Regions from separate parts of the Chelatococcus sp. KU-N122 genome, predicted to be linked through region 3. Evidence: riboswitches for the same ligand, from Rfam matches in the RefSeq annotation. Region 3 holds a riboswitch; each other region holds the start of a gene.
The links. A riboswitch is a leader RNA that binds a small molecule or an ion and turns the genes downstream of it on or off. The one in region 3 is predicted to bind S-adenosylmethionine.
Positions count from the first base shown of each region.

Region 1: linked by a shared signal. The riboswitch ahead of metX (homoserine O-acetyltransferase MetX) and the one ahead of ACZ5PO_RS36905 (homoserine O-succinyltransferase) in region 3 are both predicted to bind S-adenosylmethionine.
Region 2: linked by a shared signal. The riboswitch ahead of ACZ5PO_RS09095 (O-succinylhomoserine sulfhydrylase) and the one ahead of ACZ5PO_RS36905 (homoserine O-succinyltransferase) in region 3 are both predicted to bind S-adenosylmethionine.

Region 1 covers NZ_AP043981.1:2,068,038-2,071,248, forward strand. The annotation lists gene hisC (histidinol-phosphate transaminase) at 1-46, opposite strand, end outside; gene ACZ5PO_RS09215 (chorismate mutase) at 325-1,209, opposite strand; SAM riboswitch at 1,429-1,506, shown strand; gene metX (homoserine O-acetyltransferase MetX) at 1,698-2,801, shown strand; gene metW (methionine biosynthesis protein MetW) at 2,831-3,211, shown strand, end outside.
Region 2 covers NZ_AP043981.1:2,040,472-2,043,682, forward strand. The annotation lists gene ACZ5PO_RS09090 (hypothetical protein) at 1-1,029, shown strand, start outside; SAM riboswitch at 1,139-1,216, shown strand; gene ACZ5PO_RS09095 (O-succinylhomoserine sulfhydrylase) at 1,311-2,495, shown strand; gene ACZ5PO_RS09100 (lysophospholipid acyltransferase family protein) at 2,741-3,211, shown strand, end outside.
Region 3 covers NZ_AP043981.1:8,182,423-8,185,633, forward strand. The annotation lists gene ACZ5PO_RS36895 (VOC family protein) at 1-143, opposite strand, end outside; gene ACZ5PO_RS36900 (MerR family transcriptional regulator) at 88-531, opposite strand; gene ACZ5PO_RS36905 (homoserine O-succinyltransferase) at 681-1,625, opposite strand; SAM-I-IV-variant riboswitch at 1,668-1,775, opposite strand; gene ACZ5PO_RS36910 (NIPSNAP family protein) at 1,827-2,138, opposite strand; gene ACZ5PO_RS36915 (LysR family transcriptional regulator) at 2,224-3,162, opposite strand.

The DNA of each region.
Region 1 (3,211 bases), 2.7 Mb from region 3:
AGAGGACGCCGGGACGCGGCTCCGGACGGACCGGGCGAGGGGCCATGGTGAACTCCAGCTCTACGCGCGGCGCCGACGCTGTCGGCACGGCGCATCTTTGGTCACGGGCGTCTGGAGCACTTTGTGATCGGATCATCACATCCGATCACAAAGTGCTCAAGCGCCGGTAACCGCCTGCTTTAGCGCATCTACCCCGCCCTGTGACACCGCTTTTCACAGGCCGGGAGAGCTGACGCTTCGTCGCGGGCGGCGGATCCCGGGTGAGCCCGGCCCCGTTCGGGGGCGGGAGGCGCGTGACCCGCGCGGCGCCCGGCGCGGCCCCGTTCAGGCTGCCGGCGCGGGCTCTTCGGCGGCGCGGGCCGTCCTGTCCGGCAGGCGGAAGCGGTCGGCGTGGCTGCCGACCTCGGCGAGATCCGCCCGGCCGCCGGTGGCCCTGGCCAGGGTCTCGCGCAGCCCGTCGAGGGCCGTCGTGCCGGGCACGGCGATCAGCACCGAGAGGCCGCCGCGCAGGCCGGCGCTGCCGATGACCTCGGCCCCCAGGGGCGCGAGCTGGGTGTGGGCGCTACGTCGCCATCGCTCGACGTGCGCCGCCACGAGCACGGTCTCGCGCACGGCGGCGTCCGCCAACGGCTTGGAGACGACGAAGATGGGCGTGCCGGCCGGATGGTCCGGCCGCTCGATGAACGGCAGCCGGGCGATGATCTTGGGCGTGCCCGGCCCGGTAAGCGCCTCCCACCACGGGCCCGAGGAGGTGCCGCTGTCGGGGCGGAAGATGCCGACATCGCCGGCCGATGCGGCGACCGCCGCGATGACGGCCGCGGCGCCCGGATGGGGCACATAGGGGACGGTGAAGCCGAAATGGAAGCGGGCCGAGTCGCGCATCGGCCCATCGCCGGACGACACGTCGGCGTGCACGCTGAAGGGCGCCTGTAGGAAGGTGAACGTGGCGATGATGACGCGCCAGATGCCTTCGGCCGTGTCGAGCGGCAGAGAGCCGTGATGGCGGGCCGCGATCGCCCGCATCATCGCCGCCTCGCGGCCGGGGCGGAAGGCCGAGCCGGACGCCTGCGTGCTCTTCACCGTGATCAGCCGGTCGATGATCTGGCTGCGCTCGATCAACAGCGCGTGCATCTCCGCGTCGATGCGGTCGATCTCCTGGCGGAGCGTCGCCAGCTGGGCGTTGGCCGCGGGGCCGATGGGCTCTGACATGGCGGTCCAGTCTCGCAGGTTGCCGGAAAACGCTCCCGCGGCTTGTAGGCGCCTTTGGCGAGCGGAGAAAGCCTGCCCCTCCAGCCGGCGATCACCAGGGCCGGCCCGGCCGCGCTGCCTCGGCCCGGCGGTCATGTCGGCCACGGGCGTGGGGGGCGACGGCGAAGCCGTCGTCCGCTATAACGAACGTCTTGACGGGTGCACCGGCCCGGATTAAGCGAAGACCATCGTGGTGATTTGGCCGGCCGGCTTGCAGCCACGTTAAACAAATCGCTAAATGGCCGTGGACAGCTTCGTTGACCCGGCTCCGTTATATCGGCCGGGTTTTTTAGTGCCGTGGCTTGGCCCGGCAGCGCTGTCCGGGAGGCCATGTGGTGGCGTCTGCGCATCCGCTTCACGATCCCCGCCGGCTCGGCCCGGGCCCACGTGACGACGTTGCCGCGCCGGCCGCGGGCCCGTCGGAGGCCAATGCGCCATCGAGCCCGGTGATGGAGTTCGACGCCGGACGGCCGCTGGCCATGGATGCGGGCGTGTTGCTGGCACCCTGGCAGATCGCCTACCAGACCTACGGCACGCTCAATGCCGCCCGCTCCAATGCCATCCTGGTCTGCCATGCCCTGACCGGCGACCAGCATGTCGCCAACATCCACCCGGTGACCGGCAAGCGCGGCTGGTGGGAAACCCTCGTCGGCTCCGGCCGTCCGATCGATACCGACCGGTTCTTCGTCATCTGCGCCAACGTCATCGGCGGCTGCCTCGGCACCACGGGGCCCGCCTCGATCAATCCGGCGACGGGCGCGCCCTACGGCCTCGATTTCCCCGTGGTCACCGTGCGCGACATGGTGCGGGCCCAGGCACTGCTGCTCGATCGCCTGGGCATCGACAACCTGTTCTGCGTCGTCGGGGGCTCCATGGGCGGCATGCAGGTGCTGCAATGGGCGGCGAGCTTCCCCGAGCGGGTGTTCTCAGCCATTCCCATCGCCGCCGCCTGCATCCACTCGGCGCAGAACATCGCCTTCCACGAGGTCGGCCGCCAGGCCGTGATGGCGGATCCGGACTGGCGTGGCGGGCGCTACTTCATCGATGGCGTCAGGCCGTCGAAGGGGCTCGCCGTGGCGCGCATGGGCGCACACATCACCTATCTCTCCGAGGCCACCCTGCACCGCAAGTTCGGGCGCCGGCTGCAGGACCGCGACGCCCCGACCTTCTCCTTCGACGCCGACTTCCAGGTGGAAAGCTACCTGCGCCACCAGGGCGAAGCCTTCGTCGAGCGCTTCGACGCCAACAGCTACCTCTACCTCACCCGCGCCATGGACTACTTCGACCTCGCCGCCGATTACGGCGGCGTGCTGGCCAACGCCTTCAAGGGCAGCCGCACACGCTTCTGCGTCGTGTCCTTCACCTCCGACTGGCTGTTCCCGACGGCCGGCTCGCGCGCCATCGTGCATGCCCTCAACGCGGTCGCGGCATCGGTGAGCTTCGTCGAGATCGAGAGCGACAAGGGCCACGACGCCTTCCTGCTCGACGAGCCGGAATTCTTCGCCACCACCGGCGGCTTCCTCGCCGCCGCCGCCCGGGCGCGCGGGCTATGAGCGGCAGCACCGCCTCGGCCGGTCAGGACATGTCTGAGCCGTCGGCAACGCCGTCGCCGACCGTCGGCCGCGTCGACCTCCTGCTGGTGGCCGACATGGTCGAGCGTGGCGCCCGCGTGCTCGACGTGGGCTGCGGCGACGGCGCCCTGCTCGAGCTCCTGGAACGCGAGCGCGGCGTCGACGGGCGCGGCATCGAGCTGTCGCGCGAGGGCGTCAACACGTGCGTCGCCCGCGGCCTGTCCGTCATCCAGGGGGATGCGGACACCGACCTCGGCGCCTATCCCGACGATGCCTTCGACTACGTGGTGCTGTCGCAGACGCTGCAGGCGACGCGCCACCCGCGCCGGGTGCTCGAGCACATGCTGCGCATCGGCCGCCGCGCCATCGTCTCGTTTCCCAATTTCGGCCAC
Region 2 (3,211 bases), 2.7 Mb from region 3:
GCAGAGCCCCCGTCCGGCGCGCGGGCGCCGCAACCGCACCGTGAGGCCGCGGACACGTCGCGTCAGGCAGCCGCCGGCAGCGGCGCCCCGCCGAACTCACTCGTGGTCTGGCAGCCGCCCGCGGCGGACGTGCCGCCGCCCGCGGCCGAACGCACCAGATCCTTCGCCAAGCCGTTCGCGTTCGCCGCGGGCTTGGCCGCCATGGCGCTGCTGGGCGGCATCGGCCTCAACGCCTTGCGGAACGGCGCCGCCCCGCCGGGCGGCTCCGCCGGCGCTGTGGCCGCGGATGGCGCGGCGCGGCCCCAGCCCGCCGTTGCGGCGGCCGATGCCGACACCCGCGCGCAGATCGAGCAGCTCGCCGCCGACGTGGCAGCGCTGAAGACGCAGGTCGCGGCGCTCGACGGCAGCACCAAGGCGGCGGCGTCGGCCAACGAGCTTGCCGTGGTGCGCGATAAGGTCGCGGCGCTGGACAGCGGCCTCGCCGCCGCCCGGCAGAGCGCCGGCGCCACGGCAAAGACGGGCGACGCGGCCGCGGAGGCGGAGCGGATGACGCAGCTGGCCGAGCGCCTGAGCAAGGTGGAGCGGCAGCTGGCCGCTGCGGCGCCCAAGCCCGTCGCGTCGGTCAACCCGAGCGTGCCCGCCAGGGACGTGACGGCAAGCACGGCACCGATCGGCAATACCGCGGCGAACGCCAAGCCGACGCCCCCCAAGCCGCAGGCACGGCCCCTGGAGCTGGCCAAGGCGGCGGCGGAGCCGCCTGCGCCGGATCGGCCGGCGGCCCAGAGCCGCGGCGCAGCCGACATGCGGCCACCCGCCGAGATTCCCGATCCGCGCACGCGCCAGGCCCGCGGCTGGGTGCTGCGTGACCTCTACGACGGCACGGCCGTCATCCAGGGCCGTGATGGCGTGATCGAGGTGGTGCCCGGCCAGCGCGTCGCCGGCCTCGGCCGCATCGAGCGCATCGAGCGGCGCGGTGCCGGCTGGGTGGTGGTGACGGAGCGAGGCTATATTCCGTCGCTCGGCTATTGAGCCGATATCCGATCGGCGCGGCCGAGCCCTGGGCCGACGCGCCTCCTTGCCGCGCCTCCTTGCCGCGGCGAGCGGCGCGTCTTGACGGACGCGGCGCCGGGGACTAAGCGAAAGAGATCGTGGTGATTTGGCCGGCCGGCTTGCAGCCACGTTAAACAAATTGCTAAAGGGCCGCGGACAGCGTCGTTGACCCGGCCTTGGACTGCGTCCTCCGGCCGGGTTTTTGTTGCCGCGGCTCGCCCCGGCATCGCTGTCCGGGAGGCCCAAACGTGGCACCTAAAGTGACATCTGCACGTCCGCTTCACCCCGATACCCGCCTGGTTCACGCCGGCACGATCCGCTCCGAGTTCGGCGAGACCTCCGAGGCGCTGTTCCTCACCCAGGGCCACGTCTACGCGTCGGCCGAGGAGTGTGAGGCGCGCTTCAAGGGCGAGATCCCGGGCTATCTCTACGCCCGCTTCTCCAACCCCACCGTGGCCATGTTCGAGCAGCGCATGGCGGCGCTGGAGGGGGCGGAGACGGCGCGCGCCACGGCCACCGGCATGGCTGCGGTCACGGCGGCCCTCATGGGCCAGCTCAAGGCCGGCGATCACGTCGTCGCCGCGCAGGCGCTGTTCGGGTCATGCCGCTGGGTGATCGAGGAACTGCTGCCGCGCTTCGGTGTCGCCTCGACCCTGGTCGACGGCGCCGACCTGGAGCAGTGGCAGCGGGCGGTGCGGCCCGAGACCAAGACCTTCTTCCTGGAGAGCCCGGCCAACCCGACGCTGTCGATCATCGACATCGCCGCCGTGGCCGAGATCGCCCATGCCGCCGGCGCCACCCTGGTCGTCGACAATGTCTTCGCCACGGCGATCTGGCAGAGCCCGCTGACGCTGGGCGCCGACTGCGTCGTCTATTCCGCCACCAAGCACATCGACGGCCAGGGCCGCTGTCTGGGGGGCGTGATCCTGGGCAGCCGGGAGTTCATCGAGGCCAACGTCCACAACCTGCTGCGCCAGACCGGGCCGGCCATGTCACCCTTCAACGCCTGGGTGATGCTGAAGGGGCTGGAGACCCTGTCGCTCCGGGTCGAGCGGCAGACCCGCAGCGCCGGCGCCGTCGCCGATGCGCTCACGGGTCATGCCAAGATCGGCCGCCTGGTCTATCCCGGCCGGGCGGACCATCCCCAGGCCGATATCATCCGCAAGCAGATGCGCGGCGGCTCCAACCTCATCGCCTTCGACGTGGCCGGCGGCAAGGCCGGGGCCTTCCGCTTCCTCAACGCGCTGGAGCTGGTCAGGATCTCCAACAACCTGGGCGACGCCAAGAGCCTGGTCACCCACCCGGCGACGACGACGCATCAGCGCTTCACGCCGGAGGTGCGCGCCAGCATGGGCGTCGGCGAAGGCCTCGTGCGCCTCTCGGTCGGGCTCGAGCATCCCGACGACCTCATCGCCGACCTGGAGCAGGCGCTCGCGCAGGCCTGAGCCGTGGGGCGGCCTGGACCACATCCACAGATCGGGCGCCACCTCACCGCATCATGGCCGGGCTTGACCCGGCCATCCATTCACTTGAAAGAACAACCACATGCGGGCAGCCCTGTCGGGCTCACGTTCAATTTCTTGATGGATGGCCGGGTCAAGCCCGGCCATGACGCCGAGAGATGTCTGCATGCGCGGCGCGCGTGGCGGCGGCCCGTAGCCGGGCTGGCAGGGTGAAGGGAGCGATCACCGTGGACGCCATCCGCTCGCTCGCCTTCAACGCCGCCTTCTACGTCAACACCTTCGTGTGGGCGCTCGCCATCCTGCCGACGCTGCTGCTGCCGCAGGAGCGCTTCGCCGGGGTGGTGCGGGCCTGGATTCGCACGACGCTGTGGCTGCTCAGGACGATCGCCGGCATCCGCGTCGAGTTCCGCGGCCTGGAGCACATCCCCAAGGGGCCCCTGCTCGTCGCCGCCAAGCACCAGTCGACGCTCGAGACGTTTGCGCTGCTGCTCGCCTTCGAGTGGCCGGCCTTCATCCTCAAGCGGGAGCTCACGCGGATCCCGATCTTCGGCTGGTACCTCACCAAGTTCGGCAACATCAGCGTCGATCGCGCGGCGGGCGCCGCGGCGCTGCGCACCATGATGGGCGAGGCCAAGGCGGCGGTCGGCCATGGCCGACAGATCATTATCTTTCCGGAGGGAACCCGGCGGCCGCCCGGG
Region 3 (3,211 bases):
ACCTGCGCCAGCTTAAGACTGTACGCGGGGTAGTCGAAGCGCAGCCGGGCCTCTTGGCCGATCAGACCCTCGTAGAAGGCGACGGCCTCATCGAAGCCGTCGAGTGGCAGATAGCGCCGCACCAGAATGTTGAGCACCTGCATCGGATGAACTCTCCGTCTCTCGGGGCATCGAGGCTGGCAAGCCCGGCGACCGGCCGGCCTCGACCGCCAGCCGTTCGGCCACGGCCTGCCGCCGCTTGCGCAAGGTCCCGGCGAGCCGATCGATCTGGGCGAGCTTGCCGCGCAGGGCGGCGACGCAAGCCGTCCCGTCCGCCCCGCCGTCGAGCACGGCGAGCAGCGTCCGCAGCTCGCGGGTCGAGAAGCCGGCGGCGATGAGATCGCGGGCCCAGGCAGCCGTCCGCAGGTCGGCCTCCGACAGGTTGCGATAGCCGTTCGCCCGGCGCGTGGGGCGAATGAGCCCAGCCGCCTCGTAGTGGCGCAACGTGCGTGCGCTGACGCCGAGATGCCGGGCCGCTTCCTGAATCTGCATCGGGTTCCGTCCTTGCCGCGAAGGTGCTAGCGCCTTCACGCTAGCGGCAAGGTCAAGGCCCCGGCGAGATCGGCCCGAGCCTGCGCTGCAAGGGCCCCAGGGGGCGTCTTGGCAGCCTGCCGCCATCGCCAGGCGTTTCTCGGCCCCCCTCAGGCGGCCTCGACCGTCGGGACAGCCCCCGCGCCGATGTGCGCCACCTCGAACGGCGTCGTCTGATAGATCTCGTTGATCCAGTTGCCGAACAGCAGATGGGCATGGCTTCTCCAGCTGTTCACGGGCTGCCGCGCCGGGTCGTCGTCCGGGAAATAATTCTTCGGAAGCGGCACGCCGCCCTGTGCCTCGAGATCGCGAACGTACTCGTCGGCGAGCGACCGCGTGTCGTACTCGAGGTGATTGAACATGTGGATCGACCGACACGACGGGTCGTCGAGCAGGCAAAGGCCCGTCTCGTCGCTGTCCGCCAGGACCGTCAGACGTCCGTCCCGCGGCAGGTCTTCCCGGCGGACTTCGGTCCAGCGCGACACGGGTATGGCGATATCGTCGGCAAAGCCGCGCAGATAGGGCGATGCGGGCGCCCGGTTGCGGTGCTGGAAGATCCCGAACGCCTTCTGGCCGAGATCATGCTTCGGCACGCCGTGGAAGTGCTGGACGGCCGCCTGCGCCGCCCAGCAGATCATGAAGCAGCTGTGGACGTGCGTCTGCGTCCAATCGAAGACACGGCGCAGCTCGTCCCAATAGGTGACCTGCTCGAAGGGCATCCGCTCGACCGGCGCCCCGGTCACGATGAAGCCGTCGAAGCGCTCGGCCCGCACGGCGTCCCAGGGCCGGTAGAACGTCGCCATGTGATCGGCGGCCGTATTGCGGGGAACATGGCCGGTCATCCGCACCAGCGTCAGCTCGACCTGGAGCGGTGTCGCCCCGACCAGCCGGGCGAGCTGCGTCTCCGTGCTGATCTTGTTCGGCATGAGATTGAGCAGCCCGATCCGCAGCGGCCTGATGTCCTGACGCCCGGCATCGGTTTCCCGCATGACGATCACGCCTTCGCCTTCGAGGGTGCGTCGTGCGGGAAGGTCGTCGGGAATCTTGATCGGCATGGTCGCGTCGGCCCTTCCACATATGGGGGCGGACGCGTGCGGCCTGATCCGTTTGGTTGCCGGGTCGGCCACATCCTCCCTGGCAGGGAGCGCCACCTTGCTCGGACAGCAGGTTGGCGTTGGGCGTCGCCCCAACTCTTGATGCGGACGAGATGGTAGTGCTCCGGCGGCCCTTCCGCAAGGTGAGGCGTCCCCGTGAGCTCAGGCGGGCGGCACCGGGCGCAGCACCTGGAACGTCTGGCTCTTGAGCAACGGGCCGTCGGTTTCGGACGCGGCCTTGGCCGCGAGCCATTCGGCGTCGGTCTTGAAGGCCTCCCAGCGGGCCTGCCGCTCCGGCTCGTCGGCGAAGCGCGTCACGTACCAGAGCTCGTCGGGCGCGGTCTCGGGGCGCCAGATCTGCACCACCTCGATGCCGAGGCGGGCGAAGATCGGCAGCACCTGGTGCAGGAAGCGCTCGCGTAGCGCGTCCGCCTTGCCTTCGTGCGGCGTGTAGATGCGCAGGTCGTGGATCATGGGATCACCTCCAATGGCTCGCAGCGATGGAGGCTCGGCGCGGCGCCGACAAGAAACGTGTTCTAATAGGCGCGATCAGATCGCGTTATGAGGCCTGCAGGTCCGGGAACAACTGCTCGCGCAGGGCCGCGATCGAGTTCAGCTCCGCTTCGAGCACCTCGATGAAGGTTCGTGCCGCGATCGACGGCGGCCGGCGGTGGTCGGTGACCACGTAGAGCTCGAAGGTCATGCTCGGCGCGATGATCGGGTAGAGGAACAGGCCGCCGCGGCCGATATCGCGCGCCATCGAGATGACCGGGAAGATCGCTGCCCAGCCGCCGCGCCGGGCCAGCTCCAGCGTCGCGATGACGCCGTCGATCTTCATGATGCGCTTCGGCTTGATCTCGCCGCGCGCCACCTGGTCCTGGATGGTGGCGCCGAGCACGTTGTACTGGGACGGCAGGATCAGCTTGAGCTCGGTCAGCTCGGACAGCTTGCAGGGGGTGAGCGAGTCGCCGTTGATCGGCGCGCCCGCCACCAGCAGCAGCCGGTCCTCGTAGGCCTTGCGGAAGTCCAGGCTGCCGCTCTCGGCCGGCCTGGCGCCCAGCGCCACGTCGAGCACCCCGGTCTGCACCATGGCGGTCAGGGAGTTGCTGTAGGCCTCCATGACGGTGATCTCGACCTCGGGGAACCGCTCCGCATAGAGCGACAGCACGCTGCCCATGATGCCGCGGTTCACCGAGGGAGGCGTTCCGACGCGGATCACCCCGGAGATGCGCCGCCCCTGGGCGACGTCGATGATCTCCTGCCTCGCCTCCGAGACACTGCGGACGATCGGCACGCACAGCTCGTAGAGCCGGTGTCCGGTCGCGGTCGGCTCGATGCCGCGGGAGGTGCGCTCGAACAGCGTCGTCGACAGCTCTTCTTCCAGGCGGCGGATCTGCATCGACAGCGCCGGCTGCACGACGTGCGACTTCTCGGCGGCCCGGCTGAAGCTCCGCTCCTCGTAGACCCTGATAAAGTACTGGATCTGCCTGATGTCCATTGCACCTCGCCGCATTTGCGCGGCGAAGTGCTACGCACATCGGGCCGCA